2 regions of the Clostridium sp. genome follow, and region 1 is predicted to be linked to the other one. Evidence: riboswitches for the same ligand, from Rfam matches in the RefSeq annotation. Region 1 holds a riboswitch; the other holds the start of a gene.
What was found. Region 1 has a riboswitch for S-adenosylmethionine ahead of LKE46_RS05325 (YezD family protein). Riboswitches for the same ligand answer to the same signal wherever they lie in the genome.
Positions count from the first base shown of each region.

Region 1 (3,418 bases):
GGTGAAAACAGGGGATACGGCCTTTACAATGCAAAAAAGATAGTTGAGTCTAAGGAAGGAAAGATTCAGCTATCTTTGGAAGACAATTTAATTTGTTTTGTCATATTACTTTAAAAGGCTTTTAGGTGGTTTTGGTTCTCCTAAGAAAACAAATGAATGGGTATTGCTGACTAAAACAGCAAAAGCAGCAAGAAGGAATCCACATTTTGTAATAGCGAGTTTTTTATTCAATTTATTCATATTAAACATCCTCTCTTTTTAGATATATTAATTGAGGCAGTTGAAGCAATATTGTAAAAAAGCCGCAGTTGAGATAGCTATCGTCTGATATAAAGAACAACAGTACAATCATCCAGAATACTGTAAAACAAGTCGATATTATCTTGAAATGCAAAATACGCTTTTTGTTTCTCGTTGGTCTTGTTTTGTTTTCACAAGGACTTTTCAGTAAAAATGTGGTTATGCCTGCTAAAGCGAGGATATAATAAATCCAAGCAGTGAATACAGGAATTAAGGGACAAATTATTGAAGTAAACAAAAAGAATGTGGTTGTCCAAAATAAACACAACAGTGTCGAGTTGCTGTGATATCCTCCTGAAAAAGTCCTTGTGGAAAGTAAGATTATAAGGGAAAATAAAAAGTAATTCAATTTTCCCAATACTGTAAACAAAGTAAAAAGCACTACCAACTTGAAGGTTTCATTTACGAGCACCTGTATTGAATAGTTGATCTTTTCAATACTGTCATTGTCTTTTATATAGCTGTTATATTTTATATATAGTGTGATTTTATCTGCTATATTTTTTACCATATTCATCACCTAACTCAATTTACATACACTATAGAATAAAGATTTGCCAGTGTAAATAGATTATGCATGAAAGGGAAAAAAGCAGGTTCAAGAGGAAGAAATTTTTACAAAAATTTCTTTGAATGCATTGTTATGTATTTTGAAAGAAACCATGCACATTAGCTGCATAAATATAATAGTATAATTGTAGAAAATGAGTTTATAGGGAGAATATATAAAATGCTTTATTTTAGCTATCCAGATAATTTAAGCGAGTTATTCGATGCTGAAGACTTTTATTTAAAATACAGCAGAAATGATAATAAAGATGTGCCTGTGAATTTGTCAGAACAAAAATTGATGCCTGAAGAGTTCAGCATATCGTATCCAGTGATAGAGAATGCCAGCAACGGAGAAAATATATCCAAAATTAATGAGGCGATTATAGACCAGGTAAGCAGACTTTTTAAAAGCCAGGTGCTTGTGGATGGAGTTACGGATTTTAATCAGGTACTTGGAACTTATGAGGTGCGGTTAAATAAAAGTAATTTACTGAGCATATTATTTGCAATGTATACTTATGTAAACAGAGCTGCCCACGGATTTACAAAATACTCTTCTTTAACGATTGATGCAAAGACAGGGCACATATACAGTTTCAATGAATTGTTCAACCAGAGCACAGACTATGCTGCAGTTTTGAATGAAATAGCATATCGGTATATAAAAGACAACAACATAACTTTAATTAATGAATACAATGGCATTACGAAGGATCAGGAATACTATCTAACTCCAGACAGTCTTGTCATTTACTATCAGGTATATGAGTACACACCTTATTCTTATGGACTGTTTAAAATAGAAATTCCATATGACAAAATCAAAGATATAATCAATCCTTCAGGGCCCATTGCCAGATTGATTTAAAGGGATGGAAAGGCAAAAAAGAATATTGACAAAAGAATATTTACATGTATAATATAACTATAATTTTAATGTTAGTGCTGAGAATTAATTAAAGACATTGAAAAAGGAAAGTAGTTTAAGTATGAATTTCAAGAGAGGAAATTTGATGCTGGAAGATTTCCAAATTTATCTTAGATGAAGTGCCCTTTTGAGTCATGTATCGAAATTATAGTAGACTACATCGGGTTTGCCCGTTACAGCAATGGGGTATAATGATGTACCTGAAAAAAAGAGGGACTTGTAGTCCAAAAAGAGTGGAACCGCGGAGTTTAAGCTTCGTCTCTATGATATAATAGGGACAAGGCTTTTTTTATTTTTAATTTTATATAGATATTCTTATCGAGAGAGGCAGAGGGACTGGCCCGATGATGCCCGGCAACCTGGATTTAATTTCAAGGTGCCAATTCCTACAGGATATACCTGAAAGATGAGAAATAGAAGAAATTTCAAACCTTCTTGCATTCATCTTGCGAGAAGGTTTTTTAAAATGATATTTGTAGGGGGAGTGGTAGCAGTGAATAAGAAGGAACTGCATAATAACAGTATTTCACAAGAAAATCTAGATAAGCTCATATGTATGCTGAGTACGATAAGGTATGGTTCTATAACTTTGGTCGTTCAGGATGGAAAAGTTGTACAGATAGAAAAAAATGAAAAAGTAAGACTGATTTAATAATAAATATAAAAGCTATCTCCTTATACGAGGAATTTTTTAAATTTTTGTATTGACAGAGTTAAGTATATGATGATATAATACAAGAAATATTTAAATAATTTGTATATAATTTAATATGGTCTTATCAAGAGTGGTGGAGGGACTGGCCCTTTGAAGCCCGACAACCGGCATTTATATATGTATCGGTGTCAATTCCTACAGAGTGAAGGTGGTATTCTGGAAGATAAGAAATTTAGTTGTGTAAAAAACTTGTTTTTATAAAAGCTATTTTTCTTATAAGAAAAATAGCTTTTTAATTTAGTCATAGTTACGATAGCTTTTTGAACAGAAGCATAGTTTAAATACAAAGTATGGAATGGGGGAATTTTTATGAATAGCATAGAGAGTAGATTTTTAAATATAATGAGAAATAATTTTTCACAGCAGGATGAACAAGAGGCTTTTATAAGTTGCCCGAAGGTATTTTATAATAGCCTAAGTGATAGAGAAATTAATGCGATGATGCAGCTTTATAGAGTAGCCTATAAAAAAGCAAAATCTGACACAAAAAATAAATTTGACATTTTCTACAATGGCAGCGAATTTTAGCAGATGCTTATTTATAGCTGAATGGTGATAAGTATTCTAATTGATTGACTAGAAAACTAGAGATCAAGTTCTTCATATTGGAGCATATTTGTTTTGTATTTATTATGAAAGCTTGATCTTTTTGTTTTAATTAAAATACATGGAACAAAAGGTATGATTGCTATGCTAAATGATTGCAAATTGTTACAAAACTTAAAAGTGGACGAAAAAAAGATATTTAATTTACTTCAGAAAAATGGAGCCATGAGTAAAAATGAAATCTTACTTAAAGCAAAGATGAAATTAACTACATTGAATCGTATTATGAATCCTCTTGAGAAAAATGGACTTATAGTTGAAAAATGTATAGGAGAATCTACCGGTGGCAGGAAACCTGTATTGTATGATGTGAATAT
Region 1 covers NZ_JAKVOI010000001.1:1,058,955-1,062,372, forward strand. Annotated here, with positions in the region: gene LKE46_RS05305 (sensor histidine kinase) at 1-114, shown strand, start outside; gene LKE46_RS05310 (AgrD family cyclic lactone autoinducer peptide) at 106-240, opposite strand; gene LKE46_RS05315 (accessory gene regulator ArgB-like protein) at 242-811, opposite strand; gene LKE46_RS05320 (DUF3298 and DUF4163 domain-containing protein) at 1,031-1,720, shown strand; T-box leader at 1,809-2,046, shown strand; SAM riboswitch class I at 2,093-2,193, shown strand; gene LKE46_RS05325 (YezD family protein) at 2,187-2,432, shown strand; SAM riboswitch class I at 2,554-2,665, shown strand; gene LKE46_RS05330 (hypothetical protein) at 2,805-3,023, shown strand; gene LKE46_RS05335 (ROK family transcriptional regulator) at 3,186-3,418, shown strand, end outside.

Region 2 (3,418 bases), 2.2 Mb from region 1:
ATAATGATGGATTAATATTCATTATATATAAAAAAGAATTGGGGGTTTGAATTATGTTAACTACTTTAGCAAATGCTGCGCAGGGATTTATAGGACTGTTTCAAGAAGGAGGAAAAAGCTTTACCGGGATGGTTACCGGAATATTGCCAACACTAGTTGTACTCATCACAGCTGTCAACTCTCTCATCAAAATAATAGGTGAAGAAAAAGTCAACAATTTGGCAAAAGCTTCATCCAAATATCTCATAACAAGATACACGATATTCCCTATTATAGCTACTTTCTTTTTGACAAATCCTATGGCGCAGACTTTTGGACAATTTTTAGATGAAAAGTACAAACCTGCTTATTATGATTCAACTATTTCTTTCTGCCATGCAATTACAGGACTATTTCCGCATGCAAATCCTGCCGAATTGTTTGTATACATGGGTATAGCACAGGGAATAACAAAACTTGGACTGCCTGTAGGTGAACTTGCAGTGAGGTATTTTCTAGCCGGCATTATAGTTATATTGATCAAGGGCATACTTACAGAGAGAATTACATTCTACCTTCTCAATAAGAAAGAAAGAGAAAAGGCTGAGCTGGCATGAAATTAATAAAATTGTATGAATCCATAAAAATAGGAGGGTTATCATGTATAATACAGTAAAAGTTGAAAAAGGAAGAAGTGGCTGGGGAGGACCTCTCTATATAAAACCGGAAGGAAAAAGGAATAAAATTGTATGTGTAACGGGACAGGACATGCATCCTGTAGCATATAAGCTTGCCCAAATGACCAATGCAGAACTGGTAAATGGATTTGCTACTGGAGTTCCTGATGCGGAGATAGCTGCAGTTGTCATAGATTGTGGAGGTACTGCAAGATGCGGAGTTTATCCAAAAAAAGGTATACTTACTATAAATGTAAAATCTGTTGGACAGTCAGGTCCTCTTGCAAAATTTATGACGGAGCAGCTGTATGTATCTGATGTAAATGAATCCTGTATTTCCATCCATGAGGGCAATTCACCGGTATCATCAGCTCCAGAAGTGGAAAAAGCAAAAACAAATATTCCTGATGATAAGGCAAAGAAAAGTGTGGCGGCAGCTGTTGAAGCGGCACCAAAGAAGAAAGAGAATTTTATAGTAAGGCTTGGGAAAGGTGTTGGAGATGTAATAGGAAAGTTCTATGAAGCAGGAAGAGAGACGATTGATTCAATAATAAAAAACATACTTCCATTCATGGCTTTCGTATGTATGATAATTGGAATTATAAACAAGACAGGTATAGGAAATATTATTGCAAAGGCAATCTCACCGGCAGCAGGTTCTCTTGTAGGGCTGATCATAGTGTCAATTATCTGTACACTGCCCATACTTTCACCTATACTCGGACCTGGAGCAGTTGTGGCTCAGGTAGTGGGAGTTCTTGTAGGAACGGAAATAGGCAAAGGACATATACCACCGCATTTTGCACTTCCAGCATTGTTTGCAATAGATGCACAGGTAGGATGTGATTTCATACCTGTTGGATTGAGCCTTGCAGAAGCGGAACCTGAAACAGTGGAAGTGGGGGTTCCGGCAGTTCTATTCTCAAGAGTTGTAACAGGACCTCTATCTGTTATAATAGCTTATTTTGTAGGAGTTGGTTTGTATGAATAAATGCAGCTTTGGTAGAAAACGTTTTTTCAGCGAGATATACTAAAATGCACAATGTTTCTATGTAATATGTATGGGTGGAAGAGTTATTGGAGATGGACTTGCCGTAATGTTATTTGATGAATGGTATAATGCTAAGTTTTAAGGAGGCAGACACAAAGAAAGAATTGATATGATAAATAATTATGAAAATTTTCGATTTTAGGTATTGACAAGTTTATTAAAAGATTATATAGTATATGTAAATCAATTGAATATTTAACTTCTTATCAAGAGAGGCAGAGGGACTGGCCCTATGATGCCCGGCAACCTGAATGAATTTTGTTCAACGGTGCTAATTCCAGCAGGTAAAACCTGAGAGATGAGAGATACTAAGAATTTTGACTTCTTACAGTTTCTCTGTAAGAAGTTTTTTTAGTTTTTAAAGGAATGACATAATAAAATATTAAATTTTAGATTGGATGTGATTATAGTGAAGATAACGTGCAATTGCTGTTGCAGATAATTAAAGTAATAAATTGTTATTGTAAAAAATTTTAATATATAAATGTTAGGAGCGATAAAAATGAGTGAAGAGAGAAAATTAGGATTTGAAACATTACAGGTACATGCAGGACAAGTACCAGACCCAACAACGGGAGCAAGAGCTGTTCCAATTTATCAGACTACGTCTTTTGTTTTTAAAGATGCAGATGAAGCAGCAGACTTTTTCCAACTTAAAAAACCAGGAAATGTTTATGCCAGAATAATGAATCCAACACAGGATGTATTTGAACAGAGAGTAGCAGCACTTGAAGGTGGAAGTGCAGGACTTGCAACTTCATCAGGACTTTCAGCAATATTATATTCAATACTAAATGTGGCAAATTCAGGGGATAATATAGTTTCAGCAAGCACTCTTTATGGGGGCACATATGAATTGTTTTCAGTAACATTAAAGAAATTAGGAATTGACGTAACGTTTGTAGATCCTGATGATCCTGAAAATATTAGAAAGGCTATTACAGACAGAACAAAGGCAGTTTATGCCGAGACATTAGGAAATCCAAAGATTAATGTATTGGATATAGAAGCTGTAGCAAATATAGCACATGAAAACAAAATACCTCTTATAATAGATAATACTTTTGGTACTCCATATCTTGTAAGACCAATAGAATATGGTGCAGATGTAGTTGTACATTCAGCAACAAAATTCATTGGTGGCCATGGGACAACCATTGGTGGAGTTATAGTAGACGGAGGAAAATTTGACTGGGCAGCAAGTGGAAAATTCCCTGACTTCACTACACCTGATGAAAGTTATAACGGTCTTGTTTACGCAGATCAGGGACCAATTGCCTTTGCTTTAAAAGCCAGGGTTCAGCTTCTTAGAAATACAGGGGCAACATTAAGCCCGCAAAGTGCATTTTATTTCCTTTTAGGATTGGAATCACTTTCACTCAGGGTTGAAAGACATGTAGAAAATACAAGAAAAGTAGTTGAGTTTTTAACTAAGCATCCAAAGGTTTCATGGGTAAACTATCCTGAACTTGAAAGCAGTCCGTATCATGATCTGGCAAAAAAATATTTTCCAAAAGGAGCAGGTTCTATATTCACATTTGGAATAAAGGGAGGACTTGAAGCAGGAAAGAAGTTTATAAATAGTGTTAAATTATTTTCATTGCTTGCAAATGTAGCAGATGCCAAATCTCTTGTAATACATCCTTCCAGTACAACACATGCAGAATTAAATGAAGAACAGCAAAAAGCTGCCGGGATAACTCCAGATCTT
Region 2 covers NZ_JAKVOI010000001.1:3,290,118-3,293,535, forward strand. Annotated here, with positions in the region: gene srlA (PTS glucitol/sorbitol transporter subunit IIC) at 54-596, shown strand; gene srlE (PTS glucitol/sorbitol transporter subunit IIB) at 640-1,647, shown strand; SAM riboswitch class I at 1,908-2,012, shown strand; gene LKE46_RS16400 (O-acetylhomoserine aminocarboxypropyltransferase/cysteine synthase family protein) at 2,210-3,418, shown strand, end outside.
Region 2: another riboswitch for S-adenosylmethionine. It lies ahead of LKE46_RS16400 (O-acetylhomoserine aminocarboxypropyltransferase/cysteine synthase family protein); the one in region 1 lies ahead of LKE46_RS05325 (YezD family protein).